2 linked regions of the Congzhengia minquanensis genome follow. Each later gene encodes a partner of the first gene's protein in a complex. Links are inferred from orthologs where the notes say so. Each region holds a gene or a part of one and is shown on either strand. Other genes may lie near its edges.

Region 1 (8,841 bases):
GCACGCCCTCTGCGGCCTGCTTGTAAATCTGCTTCACGCCCTTCTCCCACTTAGAACGGCAAAACTTCGGAAACACTTTCGGAATTCCATTTTCTATCATCTTTTCCCGCAGGCACTGCGTCACATAGGCGGAATATGCCACATCAATTCCGTGAAGGAAATAAGGTTCACCGCAAATTAACCCCACAATTTCAAAAAAGTGGGACAAATGGTGCTCGCTGCCCGACGCGGGACGGGAACTTTCGGCATAGCTCATGGCAATTCCCACCACCACAAGGGCCTCCATCAGCGTTTTCACGCTTTCTTCGTCCCTTGCCAGCAGCTTTTTTGCCAAAACCTCTGTCTGTTTCACCATTGACATGGTTAAATCAAAAATTTCCCTGCAGAAATATTCGTCTGTCACCACATGGCTCAGCTGCCAGTCGCAAAGACAGGAATACTTGCCTAAAATGTCTCCAAAGCCCGACTGAATCAGCTCCAAAGGCGCGTTTTTTAGCACCTCCGTGTCCGCCAAAATTGCCATGGGAACATGGCAGGAATATGTCACCTTCATTCGGTTCATAATCATTGCCGCTCCGGTAGACGCATACCCGTCCATAGACGGGGCGGTGGCCACAATGATGTAAGGCACGCCCATTTTATAGCTTACATACTTGCACAAATCCTGAATAACGCCGGAGCCTACGCCCACAATTAAATCGGCGCCTGAAGCGCTTTGAAAAAGCTCAGCCGCAGACGTTTCGTCTGGAACCAAAAGCCCTTTTGGCTGAAAAATTTTGGTGCTGCAAAGCTTTTCCCCTAAAACGCTGCACACCTGCTCCCCGCAGGCCGCATATGTATTGTGGTCCGCCGCCACCGCTACCGTTTCAAAATTTTCGCACAGCTCTTTTAAATGAGAAACCGCGCCCCGCTCAATATGCACCTGCGCAATTGCGCAAGCATGCGTTCTGCCGCAGCTGCAGGGGTGTTTTCCCAACAGTTCATTTATGTTCATCTAAACGCCCCTTATTTTGCCAAATGGGAGTTCCAGTCCTCCATAAATTTTGCAATCCCCGCTTCCGTTAAAGGATGGACAAACATTTTACTTAAAACACTGAACGGAACAGTTGCAATGTGAGCGCCCATTTTTGCTGCGGCAGTCACATTTTTTGGGTCGCGGATGCTGGCCGCAATAATCTCTGTTTTAATGCCATGGAGCTTAAATATTTCCGCAATTTCAAAAATCAGTCCGTCCCCGTCTGCTCCAATGTCATTTAACCGTCCTACAAAGGGGCTTGCAAACGATGCCCCGGCACGGGCCGCCAGAAGCGCCTGTGCTGCGCTGAAAACCAACGTAACGTTGGTCTTAATCCCCTGTTCAGACAGTTTGCTCACCGCTTTTAGGCCCTCTTTTGTCATGGGAATTTTAATGACCACATTTTTGTGTATTTGGGAGAGCTTAAGCGCTTCCGCCACCATGTTTTCCGCGTCGGGCGAAATTACCTCGGCGCTCACCGGCCCGTCCACAACGTCTGTAATTTCTTTCACAACCTCTTCAAACACTCTGCCCTCTTTTGCAATTAAAGACGGATTGGTGGTTACGCCGCAGATAACACCCCAGTCGTTTGCCTCTTTTATTTCTGCAATATTTGCTGTGTCAATAAATAATTTCATGTCACCAATTCCTTTCATAACAGTTGCCTATACTATTATTATACCAACCGCCGCGCCAAAATCAACCATCGGCGAAAAAGTTGAAAAATAAGCAAAGGCAGGGCCGTCCGGCGCTCACATTTGCGCAAAAATGCGCATATCTTTTTAATTTCACTTTACTTTTGCTGCCATTTTCGATATAATATAGATATATTTAAGCAGAAGTACGCAGATTGGTGATGTAAATGTATCAAAGTGAGCGAAAACAGGAAATTTTATCAATTCTGTCAGAGTGCACCTATGCGACGGTGGAAGACCTGGCAAACAAACTACATATCAGCGCGTCCAGCATCCGGCGTGATTTAAGCGAGCTTGCATCCCGCGGACTAGTGGTACGAAGCTACGGCGGCGCGGAGCTTTCCAATTCTCAAAAACGGTTTGTGCCCTTCTCCGCACGCCGCCACAAAAACAGCGCGGTAAAGCGCGCAATGGCAGAAACCGCTGAAACATTTATTAAAAGCGGAGACGTGGTGTTTTTAGACGACTCCTCCAGCGCCTATTTCACTGCAGAAAAGCTCTGCACAAGAAAGGACATCACCGTGGTTACTACCAGCGTGGACGTTTTATTTCTGCTCTCCCAAAGCGACGTTACCACCTATTCCGCAGGCGGGCTGTTAAACCGCGAAAACCGCACCTGTTTAACGGGTAGTTTTGCAGATAGCATCATTCGCAAATTCCATGCAGACTGGTGCATTTTTTCCGTAAAATCTTTAGATGCAGGCGGCGTTCTGTCCGACTGTGTAGAGCCAGGTGTGGCGGTTTTAAACACCATGATGGAGTGCGCGGAAAAAACCATGTTTTTGTGCGACAGTTCAAAGCTTGGTTCCCGTTCCACCTTTGTTCAATGTAACATATCGGATCTTGATGTGGTTCTTTCGAATGCAGACATTCCGGCGTTTTTAACGTCTCTGCCTGAAAACGTGCAATTTGTTCAAGTATAAAAATAACACCGCCGGCCGGCGGTGTTATTTTCTTCTTGCAAGGCATTTTAATAAAAACGGCCGAATCGCAACCGTCCTGCGCCAAAACGCGCTGTAAAGCCTGTAGCGAAAGCTGCTGCAAGGCCAAAACCTGTCTTTCCGGTAAAAGCCCTTGGCCACTGCCACAATCTGGTTTGGATAAACGGGATATTCCTTTTTTGTTTCATAGTCTCCCATTACAAAATATGCGCCGTTTTTTTCGCCGACGATCCGGTGCAGAACAAAGCTTCCATCCTCCCGCCGAAACAGCGGCACATCGCCGATTTTCAAACGTTCATATTTTCCCAGCAGCACGCTGTCCCGGCGGCTCGAAACCAGAGGATACATGCTGTAGCCCGTCACTTTGATTTTTACTGCGCCCCCCTGCTCTATGATGGGTGCAATCAGTGGAAAGAGAGCAGCCATGTCCGTTTGCTTCACCGGCTTTTTATAATTTTGCGCCATGCTTGCCCCCTTTCCGGATATCTTTAAAAAACTCCTTCAAAATTGCCTCACACTGAGGCTCATCGATGCTTCCGTAAACTTCGGTTTTATAGTCAAAACAGCCGGAAACCGGCAAATCCACACTCCCGCCGCAGGCGCCGCTCTTTGCGTCATAAGCGCCGAAATAAACCCGGTTTAATTTGCACAGATGAATGGCGCCGGTGCACATGGCGCACGGCTCTAAAGTAACAAAAAGCTCACAGCCCATTAAATTTTTCGCGCCGAGCTTTGCAAGCGCCGCCTTTATCGCCAAAAGCTCTGCATGGGCGGTGGGGTCGCCTGTCTGTTCCGTTAAATTGTGGGCCGCGGCAATTAGCTTGCCGTCTTGAAACACCGCCGCCCCTACCGGAACTTCACCCTGTTCCTGCGCCAGCTGCGCTTCTTTCAGCGCGGCCTGCATAAACTTATTCATGCTTCGACACCTCAAACATTAAAATGGACGCCGCAACCCCGGCGTTAAGCGACTCTGCCGCGCCGCTCATAGGTATGTGGACAATTTCGTCAGACTGCTTCAAAATCTCCTTTGAAACGCCGTTTCCCTCGTTTCCAATGACAAAAATCTGCTTTTTTAAAACCGTCATGTTGTGAATATCTACACTTTTGCCATGCAGGGCACTTGCCGTAATAAAATATCCGCCCTGTTTAGCCTGTTCTAAAAATTCCGCGCCGGCCAACGTTTTTAGTTCAATATGAAAAACCGAACCCATAGACGCACGGATAACCTTTGGTGAAAACACGTCTACACTGCCGGCAGAAAAAATGACCCCGCTGAATCCAAACGCGTCAGCGCTTCTAATCATTGTACCCGCGTTTCCCGGGTCTTGAATTCCATCACAATATATATAACGGTTGCCTGTAAGCTCCCGTTCTTCCGGAACTTTTACCACTGCCAAAACGCCCTGAGGTGTTTTGGTGTCGCAGAGTGTCATAAACAGTTTGTTTGTGGTGACAATGCGGTTAAAGCCTGCAAATTCACCCTCATGACTTTCAAAAAAACGTTCTGTCATCACGATGCAGTCAACAACAAAGCCAGACTCTGCCGCTTCACGGCAGGAACGCTCTCCCTCCGTTACAAACAGGCCAAATTCGTCCCGATACTTTTTTTGCTTTAACTTTGCAGCCTTTTTTAAAAATTCGTTTGCCGGCGACAAAATTTTTTTAACCGTCATAAATTCCACCCTCGCTTCATAGTATGGTAAGTATATCATATTTTTAAAAGGATTGCAACAGCACATGAATTACAGGAATTTGGATTGACGCTTCTGCCTGCCTGTGCTATAATGTTAGAAAGATATCTTGCATTAGGGGAAGTGGCAAAGTGAAAAAAAATATATGGGACAATGTATATTACCGGTTAAACGACGAAACAGAAATCAAGCTGTCGGTGCTGTTTTGCATCCGCTATGCAGATATTCCAATTACCGACATTGAGGTAAAGCACTTTATGCTCACAGCAACCAGCGTTAATTTTATGGACTTGTGTTCCGCCATTGACGCTGTGGTTTCCGACAACTACATCAAAAAGGTTTGGCGCGACGAGGTAGAAAAGTTTGATTTAACCCAGCAGGGCAACGAGCTGTTAGACATGTTTGAAGACAAAATTATGGCCAGTGTTCGCGCGTCGCTTAAAAACACCATTGACGAATATTTTCGCCGGGAACGGGAAAAGGCACAATACCGCTGTGAAATCATTCCTGTTGGAAAAGATGCATATCATGTGGATATAGAACTGAAAGAAGGGAAAAATACGCTTATTACCATGTCTGTTTTTGCCGGCAGCAGGGAAACAGCCATTCGCCTGCGACGCGGGTTTAAAGCCGACCCCATGGGCGTATATTCGGACATCGTTTCCATGCTTTCAAAAACGGACGACAGTGAGGATGATGAAAATGTATGATTTAGCAATTGTCGGCGGCGGCCCGGCCGGGCTTTCCGCCGCGCTGTATGCAGGACGGGCAGGCCTTTCCTGCGTTGTGCTTGAAAAACTGTTTTTCGGCGGGCAAATGCTGAAAACCTCTGAAATTGACAATTACCCCGGCGCGCCGGAAATCCGGGACGTGTTCTCGTTTTCAGAGTCCATGCGTGCCCAGGCCGCAGAGTTCGGCGCGGAATTTAAAACAGAAGAGGTGGTGGAGGTGCGTGAAAACAATGGTATAAAAACCATTGTTACCACCAATGGAGAATATCGCGCCAAAGCCTTAATTTTAGCTACCGGCGCTTTTCCCAAAAAGCTTGGCGTGCCCGGCGAGGAGGAGTTCGCCGCCAAAGGCGTTTCCTACTGTGCCACCTGCGACGGAGCTTTTTTTAAAAACAAAACAGCAACGGTTGTCGGCGGCGGCGATACTGCGTTAGAAGACGCGCTGTTTTTGTCTGCAATTTGCAAAACCGTTTATGTTGTACACCGGCGCGACACATTCCGTGGTGCAAAGCACCTTTATAACCGGGCGAAAAACAAAGAAAACATTCGGTTTGTGCTAAACAGCACTGTTTCAGAAATTGTGGGCGAAAACACCGTTACCGGCGTAAAAGTGAAAAATGTAAAGAACGAAACCGAAACGCTCATTGACACAAACGCCGTGTTCATAGCTATCGGAAGCACACCGGACAGCGGCGTGTTTAAAGGCTTTGTGAAGCTGGATAAATATGGATATGTGATTACGGACAAAAACTTGCAGTCGTCCGTTTCCGGCGTGTTTGCCGCAGGAGATGTGCGGCAGAAAACGCTTCGGCAAATCATTACCGCTGCCGCTGACGGTGCAGAGTCTGTTTATAACGTACAAAAATTTATTTTTGAGCATTAAAAAAGCGCCCTTCGGGCGCTTTTTTTGTTATATGCAGTTACGAAAATAACAAGTCTTAAAACAATCCGCTGATAACGCCGTTTTCGCTAATGTCAATCCGCTCTGCGGCAGGTGATTTCGGCAGGCCCGGCATGGTCATAATGCTGCCGGCATAAACCGTAACAAATCCTGCTCCTGCAAAGACCCGCACCTCTTTCACCGTGACAGTGAAGCCTGAGGGCCTGCCCAAAAGCTTTGCATCGTCTGACAGGGAATATTGCGTTTTCGCCATACAAACAGGCAGCTTGCCATATCCGACCTGCTCAAGCGCTGCAATTTGCTTCTCCGCCGCAGCGGTATATGAAACGCCGTCGCCGCCATAAATCTTTTTCACAATGGTTTCAATTTTTTCTTTTATGGGAAGTGTTTCGTCATAAATCGGCGCAAAGCGGCTTTCGGTGCGCTCTATTACGTCCACCAGCTTTTCTGCCAACGCCACGCCGCCTTCTCCGCCCTTTGCAAACACTTCGGAAAGGGCAAAGTCTGCGCCGTTGTCAAGGCAATACTGTTCAATCATTTTAAGCTCTGCATCTGTGTCCTGGCCAAACCGGTTAATGGCTACAATGACGGGAATGCCATAAAGCCTCAAATTCTCAATGTGTTTCCCCAAATTCACAATCCCGCGGGAGAGCGCCTCTGTGTTTTCTTCACCCAAATCTGCTTTTGCCACACCGCCGTTATATTTTAAAGCGCGCACTGTTGCAACCAGCACCACGGCAGAGGGTTTTAAATTTGCCACACGGCATTTAATGTCTAAAAACTTCTCCGCACCAAGGTCAGCGCCGAAACCGGCTTCTGTAATCACGTAATCAGAGAGCTTTAGCGCAAGTTTCGTTGCCTGCACGCTGTTACAGCCATGAGCGATGTTGGCAAAGGGGCCGCCGTGCATGAGACACGGTGTGTTTTCTAAGGTCTGCACTAAATTGGGCTTAATGGCGTCTTTCAGCAGCGCACACATTGCCCCCTCTGCCTTTAAGTCGCGGGCTTTCACCTCGGCGCCGTCATATGTATATCCAATAACAATCCTGCCAAGCCGTGCCTTTAGGTCTGTTAAGTTTTCCGCCATGCACAAAATTGCCATAACCTCAGAGGCCACCGTAATCATAAACCCGTCCTCGCGGACATAGCCGTTGGTCTTTCCTCCCAGCCCCACAACCACTTGGCGCAGTGCCCGGTCGTTCATATCCATCACACGCTTAAATGCGATTTTGGTTGGGTCAATGCCCAGCGCATTGCCCTGCATAATGTGGTTGTCAATCATGGCACAAAGCAGGTTGTTGGCGGCGGTAATAGCATGAAAATCGCCTGTGAAGTGCAGATTAATATCCTCCATGGGCACCACTTGGGCATAGCCGCCGCCGGCCGCGCCGCCCTTAATTCCCATAACGGGGCCCAAAGACGGCTCGCGCAGGGCAATCATTGCTTTCTTTCCGATTTTTGCCATCGCCTGTCCCAGCCCTACCGTGGTGGTGGTTTTGCCCTCGCCTGCCGGCGTGGGGTTAATGGCCGTTACTAAAACCAGCTTTCCGTCAGAATTGGTTTTTACCCGTTCCCAAACCGCTCCGGAAAGCTTTGCTTTGTCGTTTCCGTAAAATTCAAGCTCTTCTGCTTTCACGCCGATTTTTTCGGCAATCTTCTCAATTGGCTCCATTTTTGCTCTTTGTGCAATTTCAATATCCGTCAACATGGATTTGCCCCCTCTTGATTTTTTACATTTTCTATTTCATGATACAGATAGGAAAGCGCCGCGTCAAGCCCGCCTTTTTCGTCAATCAGGCCGCAGGCAACCGCTTCGTCCCCCGGAACAATGGTTCCCACGTCGTTGGCCATTTCCCCTGTTTTCATCATTAACTCCGTAAATTTTTCTTTTCTGATATTTGAATTTCTCACCACAAAATTGGTAATTCTGTCCTGCATCTGGCGAAAATATTCATAGGTCTGCGGCACACCGATTACCATTCCGCTCATTCTCACGGGATGAATAGTCATAGTTGCAGAGCTGGCAATAAACGAGCGTTTTGCCGAAACCGCCAGCGGAACGCCGATGCTGTGTCCCCCGCCCAAAACAATGGATGCAGTGGGCTTTGTCATAGACGAAATCAACTCAGCGATGGCAAGGCCTGCCTCAACATCGCCGCCCATGGTATTTAAAACCAGCAGCAGCGCGTCGACCTTTTCGTCCTGCTCAACAGACACCAAAAGCGGCAGAACGTGTTCATATTTTGTTGCCTTGCTGCTGGGCGGAAGCTGTGTGTGTCCCTCAATTTCTCCCACTATGGTGAGGCAGTGAATATTTCCCCTGGAGTTCTGCACCTCGGTGCTGCCAAAATCCTTAATATTTTCCGAAACCGTTTCGTTCATTGCCTGGTTATTTTGGCCGCTGTCTTGATTCGTATTGTTTTGATTGATATTATTCTCCATTTTTGCCTCCAAAATAAATCACTTAATAGATTTATTATGAGGAAAAAATTTATTTTTATACGATGTTAAACGCCCATATCGGTGAAAGTCTTTAACACGCCCTCTGCAATTCCCTGGGCCAGCTTGCTTCGGTAAGCGTCGCTGAACAGATTGCCCCGCTCGTTGGTATTGGTGATAAAGCCAACCTCGATTAAAATGGAGGGCATTGCAGAATATTTTAACACGGTAAGTTCAACGCTGTTTTTGGTGCCTCTGTCCCGCGCACCGGTTTTCTGAATAACGGCGTTCTGCACGTTTTGTGCAAAGCTTTTGTCAGTCACCCCGGCTAAGGGTTTGCTGGTTTCCAGTTTGCCCCAGGTTTCAATTCCGTTGGCTGCTTCATTGCCGTCAACAGAATTTGTGTGAATGCTTAAAAACAGAGCCGT
Region 2 (8,879 bases), on another replicon or contig:
ATATAAAGATGCGTGTGAAGCCGAAATTCCCGAAATTGTTCAGGTTCACTTAAAATGCTTTGAAAGTTATTTTCTCAGTTCTTTGGGTGAAACGCTGCTTGAAAACTATTACAAACAGTTTTTGAAAGAAGATAATTTATTTGTGGTTGCAAAGGATTTTAAAAATGATAAAATAATTGGTTTTTGTATGGGATATTACAGCGGTAGTCAGGCCAAAAATCATTTTGAACAAAAAAATAAAGCCGCTTTAGCAAAAAAACTTTTCTTTCTGTGCTTAAAATTAGATAGAGCAGCAATATCACGGTGTTTAAAAAAAATCTCCACTGTTTTCAAACCCAAAAATAAACATACGACAGCGGAACATGCAAACACAGCGGATTTGCTGTCTATTTGTATTTTAAATGATTATAGAGGAAAAGAATACGGCGTGTCAGAAGCATTGCTTCAAAATTTTGAAAAAAAATTAATAGAAAACAAAATAAAAAGCTACACATTATCTGTCAACAAAGATAACGGAAGAGCAAGAAATTTTTATCTGAAAAACGGTATGAAATGTATCGCAGAACATGACGGCAGCGCCATATATATCAAAACTTGTTAAAATTTGATGATATAAAACCAGGCCGGAAAGCAAATGCTTTCCGGCCTGGTTTTATGTTACTGTGAAAGGGCGCGGCTGAGGCGTGAAAAGTCGAACCCAACTTCTTTTAAAAATTCCATTGCAATCAGCGTGGCGCCTGTGCCGTTGGGGTGTACCCGGTCCCAGGTGAGGTAGCTGGAATGGCGCACCTTTAAATATTCGTCAAACACCCTCTGCAAATCAATGCAGATAAATCCATAATCCTTTGCTATGCGTTTTACTGCCGCCACATATTCATCCATGCGTTTTCGCATCATGTCCTCTTTTAACGGTTCCATGTAATAGGGCGTCATCAGCGTAACGCCTTTCACATAGGGAACGGTTCTGTCTAAAAGCTCCCGGTAGGTTCTTTCATAAATTTCAGGCGTAATGCAGCCTTTGGCGCAGCAGTCCGGCGTGTCGAACTGCCGCCACACGTCGTTAATCCCAATTAAGATGTTCACCCAATCCGGCTCCAAATCTAAAACGTCAGACTGCCACCGGTCGTCTAAATCCAAAACATTGTTGCCCGAAATGCCCATGTTCGTAATTCTGATGTTTCTTTCCGGGTAATAGCCATTGATGAAATTGCTGATTACGCGGATAAACCCTGTTCCCACGCCGTCGTGCAGGCCCTCGCCCACAGGGCGCGCTCTTCCGAAGTCTGAAACAGAGTCGCCGATAAACAAAACCCTGTCTTTTGCGTCAAATATCATTTTCTGCCATCTCCTTATTATTTTTCAAAACAGCCGCCCTTTCAGGAAGCTGAACCAGCACAATGGCGGCAAACATCAGCGTGCAGCCAAAAATCTGCGGCACGTTCATGCGCTCGCCCAAAAGAATCCAGCCGGAGAGCACCGCAAACACCGACTCTAAGCTCATCAGCATGGAGGCAGACGTGGGGTCTGTATATTTTTGCCCCACAATCTGCAGGGTGTAGGCCACACCGCAGGACATAATTCCCGAATATAAAATCGCGCCGATGCACTGCTTAATTAAGGCCCAATCAGGGCTTTCAAAGAGAAACATTGCAATGCAGTTTAACAGTCCGCAAACAAAAAACTGCGTGCAGGCAAGCTTAACCCCGTCGGTTTTCGGCGCAACCCTGTCAATGACTAAAATATGGAACGAAAACACAATGGCGCACAAAAAGGTTAAAAAGTCGCCGAAGCAAAAATTGATTTCCGCTCCAAACAGGCACAAAAAATACATTCCCAAAACCGCCAGAAGCACGCCGGACACTATTTTCAGGTTCAGCTTCCTTCCGGCAAAAATACCCATGACGGAAACAAAAATAATATAAAGCGCCGTGATGAACCCGCTTTTTCCCGCCGTTGTTTCTTTAAGTCCCAGCGACTGCAGCGTGGAAGCTACGCACAGCAGCACGCCGCAAACAGCGCCGTAAAGCAGCAGCTTTTTAAAATTGCACTTTTTATACGTTCCCTTTTTCTTTTTCCCTGCGTCTGTTATCAAAATCACGGGCAAAAGAACCAGGCCGCCTAACAGCGTTCGAATTCCGTTAAAGGTGTTTGCGCCAATATAATCCATCCCTATGCTTTGGGACACAAACGAAATTCCCCAAACCAATGCGGTAATTGCCAAAAGAAAATTACCGCGCATTTTCGTTGACATTTTACTCCTCCAAATTCACAATTTATTCTTTTATATCTTCTGTAACACACATCGGCCGAACATCCTTACTTTTCAGCGTCAGGTTCACGTTTTCCGCACGAAAGCCGTCTGCATGGCGCACATAAATTCCCCAGGCGGGCAGCACGCCGAAGTTATGAAATTCAGGATAGCGCACGCCCATTTCAGGAACTTTGCCCACAGGCGCCATGGCCTCCCCGCCTGCCATTTGCATGTCCACATTGCGGATTACAATGTTTTTAAGGCGCGCGGTTTCCGTTCCCGAAACCACAATGCAGCTTTTCGCGTTTCCCCAGGCCTCGCCTTTGTAGGTTGTGCCGATTGCGTTCACCGCGTCGCCGTGAATGTCAGAAATCAAAAGGTTTTCAATCACACCCGGTTCCTTTCGCTCATGCCCTTCATGGTAAACCCGCAGGCGCTCGCCGTTGGCAATGAAAATCGGCCCGGTGGTGTTTAAAAACGTAATATTTTGAATGGTGACGTTTTTCGCGTTTCCGCCGTCAACAGGAACAATCTTAATGCCGCAGCCGTTGCAGTCGTAAACAAAACAGTCGGAAATGGTGATGTTCTCAAAATCGCCCACCGACTCTGTGCCGATTTTGATTGCCGCCCAGTTGCTAGTAATGACACAGTTTTTCACCGTAATATCACGGCACGGCCTGTCTACCGTGGCTTTCAGGCAAATTGCATCGTCGCCGGTGTCTAGGCTGCAGCCCGAGATGACGCACCTTCTGCATGCGTCAATGTCAATGGCGTCGTTGTTTTCATTCACGCGGCTTTTAATGGTAACGTTTGTAACCGTTACGTCCTCACAGTCCATCAAATGCAGGTTCCATGCCGCGGAATCGCGAAGTTCAATTCCGTCTAACGCAATGTTCTTACAGCCAATGAGCCGCACCAAAAAAGGACGCTCCAAATGGTTGGGGTGTTCCTGGTTAAAAATGCCGCCCCTGCCGGAAATCACGCCGCCGCCATAAATTTTTACGTTTGTCACATTTTCGGCATAAATTAAACTTTTGCCCCGCAGGTTGTCCACCGCGTCGGTAAACAAATCCACGTCAGAGGAATATTCGCTGAAATCTGCCGTGCCGAAAAGATAAGCTCCTCTTTTTAAATTCAGTTTTAAATTGTCCCGCAAAAAAATGGTTCCCAGCACATAAGCTCCCGGTTCAACCGTAAGTTCCGTCCCGCTCTTTGCGGCGCTGTCAACCGCCTCTTGAAACCGTTTTGTCGTCATATTTTCAGGTGTAATGTTCATTGTTGTGTTTCGTCTCCTCTATTTTAAAATAACGTTTTTTTCTCCAAGCAGGCGCTTTAGCGCGCCAATTACATCGTCTCCCCCGCTGCACCAAAGGCTTTTTGGGGCCAGGGCCGTCATATTTTTTTCCTCCACAAAAATATATGCAGGCACGTCTCCTGTGTGCTCCGCCAAAATGGCTTTTGCCCGGTCGATTAAAAAGTCCTTCCCCAGCTCAAATTTCATAAAGAGCTTTTGCTCGCCTGCCGGAGGCTTCATGCCGTGCTCTAAGGGAGAAATGGCGTCGCAGAGAATTTTTGGCTCCTCGTCCTCCCGGAAAGACAGCCTGCCGCTGATAACAATGGGAGCATCCTCGGTTAAATATTGTTTGCACCGCTCATACACGTTGGGAAACACCAAAATTTCCGCCTGGCCGGTTAAATCCTCAGCGGTGACGAACGCCATCATCTTGTTATTTTTTGTTATCTTTGTTTTCACTCCGGTGGCTAAAGCGCAGATTTTCACTTTTGCGCCGTCTGTAACGTTCCGGTTTTCTTCAAAAACCGCCGCCACGTCCTCTCCGTCCGGGGTGCTTCCCCGCTGCAATTCAGAAAAAGACAGCGTTGAAATGTCCGCAATTTCGTCTGCAAACTCGTTTAAGGGGTGGCCGGAAATGTAGTAGCCAATGCTCTCTTTTTCCAGCTTTAACAGTTCCTTTTGAGAAAACTCTGCAATGTCTGTGGAAAAAGCGTCGGCGGTTTCTTCTTCGTCCCCCCAGAGGGACATCTGACCGGAAATGTTCCGCTTAAAGTCGTCGGCAAACGAATCGATAATACCTTCAAAATCCTTTAGCAGACAGGAGCGTTTTTCGCCCAGGGCGTCGAACGCGCCGGCCTTGATTAAATACTCATGCACGCGCTTCGTAACGTTCAGCGAAAGGGTTCGCTTTGCAAAATCGCGGTAGCTTAAATATGCCCCGCTGCTTCTGCGCTCCTCCACAATCGCCTCAACACAGCCAACGCCTACGTTTTTAATCACCGCCAGCCCGAACCGGATATCCCCGTCGGCAACGGTGAACCCTGCGGCGCTTTTGTTAATGTCCGGCGGCAGAATTTTAATGCCCATCCGCGCCGCCTCCGCGGAATAGCCGTTTACCTTGTCCGGCGAATCCAGCACCGAAGAAAGCAGCGCCGCCATATACTGGGCGGGATAGAAATATTTTAGATATGCGGTCTGGTAAACCACAAACGCATAGGCCGCGGCGTGGGATTTGTTAAAGGCATAGTTGGCAAAGTCCATCATTTCGTCAAAAATCGCGTTTGCGGTTGCCTCGTCCACGCCACGCCGCAGGCAGCCTTCAATCTGAACTGAGCCGTCTTCATTTTCCTTGCCGTAAATAAAGTTTTTGCGTTCTTCGTTCATCACATCGGCTTTTTTCTTGCTCATGGCGCGGCGCACCAAATCTGCCCGGGCCAGAGAATAGCCGCCTAATTTCCGCACAATTTCCATAACCTGCTCCTGATAAACCATGCACCCGTAGGTGACGTTTAAAATTGGCTCTAACGCAGGGTGTTTATATTGCACGTTTTCAGGGTGAATTTTGTTTGTAATATACCGCGGAATCTGGTCCATGGGGCCGGGGCGGTAAAGAGAAATGGCGGCGACAATATCCTCTATGTTTTCCGGCCGCATTTCTTTAATAAACTGTTTCATGCCCGGGCTTTCCAGCTGGAAAACCCCCTCTGTTTCTCCCCGGGAAATCATTTTATAAACGCCGTCTTCGTTTAAATTAATGTCGTCAATGTTAATTTCCTCGCCGGTGGAATCCTGAATAATGTTCAGAGCGTCTTTAATAATTCCTAAATTCCGCAGCCCCAGAAAGTCCATTTTTAAAAGCCCAAGCTCCTCCACGGTGTCTTTCGGAAACTGCGTGATTAACACATCATCATTTTTTTGCAGAGGCACATATTCCGTCAGGGGCTTTTGCGAAATCACCACGCCTGCCGCGTGGGTGCCCGCGTTGCGGATTAAACCCTCTAAGGCCATTGCGTCGTCAATCAGCTCATGAACGGTTGCGTCGCCGTCATATTTTGCCTTCAGCTCCGGATTGAGCTTTAACGCCTTGTCTATGGTCATGTGCAGGTCAAAGGGAATCATTTTCGCAATTGCGTCCGTGTCACTGTAGGAGATATCCAGCACGCGCCCAACGTCGCGAATGGCGTTTTTGGCCTTCATTTTGTTAAACGTGATGATTTGAGAAACGCAGTCCCTGCCATATTTTTCAACAACATAGTCAATTACCTGCTGCCGGTCTTCGTTGCAGAAGTCAATGTCAATGTCCGGCATGCTGATGCGTTCCGGATTCAAGAACCGTTCAAAAATCAGTCCGAACCGAATGGGGTCGATGTTGGTAATATTCAGGCAATAGCTCACCACACTGCCGGCGGCGGAGCCTCTGCCCGGCCCCACGGGAATTTTTCTGTCTTTGGCAAATTTAATAAAATCCCAAACGATTAAAAAATAGTCCACATAGCCCATGCTGCGGATCACTTCAAGCTCGAAATCAAGGCGTTCCTTCACCTCATTTGCTTTTTCGCCGTATCGTTTGTGAAGCCCTTCATAGCAGAGGGATTTTAAATAGTCAAACGCATCGCCGCTGTTTGGCACCGCAAACTTTGGCAGCTTCAGCACGCCGAATTCAAATTCCAAATCACACATGTCCGCAATTTTCTGTGTGTTAGAAAGCGCGCCCGGAACCTGGCCGAACAAAGCGTTCATTTCCTCTTCGCTCTTTAAATAAAACTCGTCGGTCTCAAAGGCCATTCGGTCGGTTTCCGCCACCTTGCGGTTGGTTTGAATGCACATGAGCAAATCCTGATATTTTGCATCCTTTTTTTCTATGTAGTGCACGTCGTTGGTGGCAACCAGCCCAATGCCGGCTTCCTGGGCGTAAGGAATTAAAAATGCGTTCACGCGGCGCTGGTCGGCAATTCCGTGATTTTGAATTTCCAAAAAGAAATTTTCTTTTCCGTAAAGGCTGCTGTACTGTGCGATCAGCTTCTTTGCCCGTTCCTCATCTCCGTTCACAATGGCCTGGGGAATTTCCCCGGCCAGACAGGCAGAAAGGCAAATCAGCCCCTCTGCGTGCTGTTTTAAAACAGAAAAATCCACCCGGGGTTTATAATAAAACCCGTCTATGAACCCGGCGGAAACGACTTTAATTAAATTGCGGTATCCCGTCATGTTTTTTGCAATCAGCACAAGGTGGTGGGTGGTGTTGCCGTTATCGTGAGACTTTATGTTCCTGTCCTTCGCCGCCACATACACCTCACAGCCGATTAACGGTTTTATTCCGGCTGCTTTCGCCTCTTTATAAAACTCAATTACGCCGCACATGTCCCCGTGGTCTGTAATTGTCAAGGCGTTCATATTCAGTTCTTTGGCTCTTTTAACCAGCGGCCCGATTCTGCAGGCGCCGTCTAAAAAGCTATATTCCGTATGGGTGTGCAAATGAACAAAGCTCATAATTCTCTCCTTTTATATAAATCTTACATCTATTGTACATTGATTCCGTAAGAAAATCAACATTTTTCTCAATATTTTTATCGTTTAGCATTTGACTTTTTTCCTGCATGCCTGTATAATATTATAGTATAAATAGGCAAACTATATTGAGCATGTTATGTGCAAACTAAAAAAAGGAAGTGTGCTTTATGGCGGCAATTCATTTGACAAAAGAAAATTTCGACGCTGAGGTATTATCCTCCGACGTTCCGGTTCTGGTGGACTTCTGGGCATCCTGGTGCGGCCCGTGCAAAATGGTTGGCCCGCTGATTGAGGAGCTGTCAGACGAATTCAGCGGAAAAGCAAAAATTGCAAAAGTGGATATCGACAAAGAGGGGGAGCTTGCTATGCGCTTCAACGTGATGAGCATTCCCACCATAATTGTGTTCAAAAACGGCGAGGTTGCCGACCAGAGCGTTGGCGCGTTCCCCAAAGGCCATTACAGCGATATGCTGACAAAACAACTTTAACACAAGGCGGTAAGACTATGATAACCAGCAAACAGAGGGCATATCTTCGTTCCCTTGCAAACGGCGTGCCGTCCATTTGCCAAATCGGCAAGGACGGAATTACGGAAAATTTAACAAAACAGCTCGACCAAGCACTTGCGGCAAGAGAAATTGTAAAAACCAACGTTTTGGAGAATGCCCCCTGTTCCGCCAGGGAAGCCTGCACCGAGCTTTCTATAATTTTGTCGGCGGAGCCGGTTCAGGTAATCGGCAAGGTGTTTGTGCTCTACCGGCAGGCGCCCGATGAGAAAAAAAGGACCATTGCGCTGAAAGGGAACTGAAAATGAGTAAAATCGGTCTTTTCGGCGGGACGTTCGACCCCATTCATTTTGGACATTTAATGCTTGCGGAACAAGTTTTAAAGGAATTTTCCCTTGATGAAATTAAATTTATTCCGGCGGGCATTCCTCCCCACAAGACAAAAAAAAAGGTGACGGATAAACAGCACCGGCTTAACATGGTGCTGCTGGCCACAAAGGACAACCCCCGGTTTTCCGTTTCAGATTACGAAATTTGCAATGAGCGCTTAAACTATTCCTATATTACGATTTCACATTTTAAAGAACAAAATCCAAAGGACGAATTTTTCTTTATTGTGGGCGGCGATTCGTTCCGTAATTTTCCCGAGTGGAAAAATTACAGAACCTTAATTTCGCTGTGCACTTTTATTGTTGTGCCGCGGCCGGGAATCGAGCCGACCGGGTATTTTGAAAAGTTTTGCGGAGATGAGGCGCCGCCCCGGGTGTTTTTTTTAACCGGATTTTCGTGCGGAATTTCCTCAACAGCAATCCGAATGCAGCTGAAAGAGGGAAAAGAAGTTTCAGGGCAGGTGCCGCCTAGTGTAGAGCAGTATATAAAAACCAACAAACTTTATATTTAGGAGCCGGAAATGACTACGGAACAAATGAAAGAAAAACTTGGCGGTATGCTGACCGACCACAGATATACACACTCTTTGGGCGTGATGGAAACGGCCGAAAAAATGGCAAGGCTGTTCGGTGCAGATGTGCAAAAGGCGCAGACAGCCGGCCTGCTTCACGACTGCGCCAAACAAATTGACCGCGAAACCCAGCTCGCCATGTGCGACAAGCTGGGCGTGCCGTTAGACGATTTAAAGCGCGAAAACACTGCACTCTTGCATGCGGAGCTGGGCGCACGCTTAGCAGAAACGGAGTTTGCCGTATGCGACAGCGAAATTCTGGGAGCCATCAAGTATCACACCCTGGGCCGCGCAAACATGACGGATTTAGAAAAAATTTTGTATCTTGCCGACATAATTGAGCCCAACCGCAGGGAGTTT

The links.
Region 2: the proteins of trxB (region 1) and trxA are in contact, whole or in part, in a crystal structure (PDB 1F6M), measured with the Escherichia coli proteins. The link is inferred for Congzhengia minquanensis from one-to-one orthologs.

The regions. Positions count from the first base shown.
Region 1 is NZ_JACRSU010000003.1:431,333-440,173, reverse strand. Bases 4,097-7,000 are described here. They hold trxB (thioredoxin-disulfide reductase), read left to right. Parts: upstream 4,097-5,044; coding sequence 5,045-5,956; downstream 5,957-7,000. Other genes in these bases: H8698_RS09775 (formate--tetrahydrofolate ligase), read right to left, coding at 6,012-7,000; H8698_RS09785 (DUF4364 family protein), read left to right, coding at 4,474-5,052; H8698_RS09790 (TrmH family RNA methyltransferase), read right to left, coding at 4,097-4,324. In the rest of the region: H8698_RS09815 (sn-glycerol-1-phosphate dehydrogenase), read right to left, coding at 1-994; fsa (fructose-6-phosphate aldolase), read right to left, coding at 1,006-1,653; H8698_RS09805 (DeoR/GlpR family DNA-binding transcription regulator), read left to right, coding at 1,878-2,633; H8698_RS09800 (S24/S26 family peptidase), read right to left, coding at 2,658-3,116; H8698_RS09795 (nucleoside deaminase), read right to left, coding at 3,100-3,567; more of H8698_RS09790, read right to left, coding at 3,560-4,096; more of H8698_RS09775, read right to left, coding at 7,001-7,682; H8698_RS09770 (ClpP family protease), read right to left, coding at 7,676-8,416; H8698_RS09765 (N-acetylmuramoyl-L-alanine amidase family protein), read right to left, coding at 8,482-8,841.
Region 2 is NZ_JACRSU010000001.1:987,144-996,022, forward strand. What follows is about bases 5,938-8,879. They hold trxA (thioredoxin), read left to right. Parts: upstream 5,938-7,219; coding sequence 7,220-7,540; downstream 7,541-8,879. Other genes in these bases: H8698_RS04750 (DNA polymerase III subunit alpha), read right to left, coding at 5,938-7,031; H8698_RS04760 (YhbY family RNA-binding protein), read left to right, coding at 7,558-7,860; nadD (nicotinate-nucleotide adenylyltransferase), read left to right, coding at 7,863-8,459; yqeK (bis(5'-nucleosyl)-tetraphosphatase (symmetrical) YqeK), read left to right, coding at 8,469-8,879. In the rest of the region: H8698_RS04730 (GNAT family N-acetyltransferase), read left to right, coding at 1-601; H8698_RS04735 (SGNH/GDSL hydrolase family protein), read right to left, coding at 658-1,335; H8698_RS04740 (DMT family transporter), read right to left, coding at 1,325-2,251; H8698_RS04745 (glycoside hydrolase family 28 protein), read right to left, coding at 2,274-3,527; more of H8698_RS04750, read right to left, coding at 3,546-5,937. UniProt on the Escherichia coli protein: Participates in various redox reactions through the reversible oxidation of its active center dithiol to a disulfide and catalyzes dithiol-disulfide exchange reactions.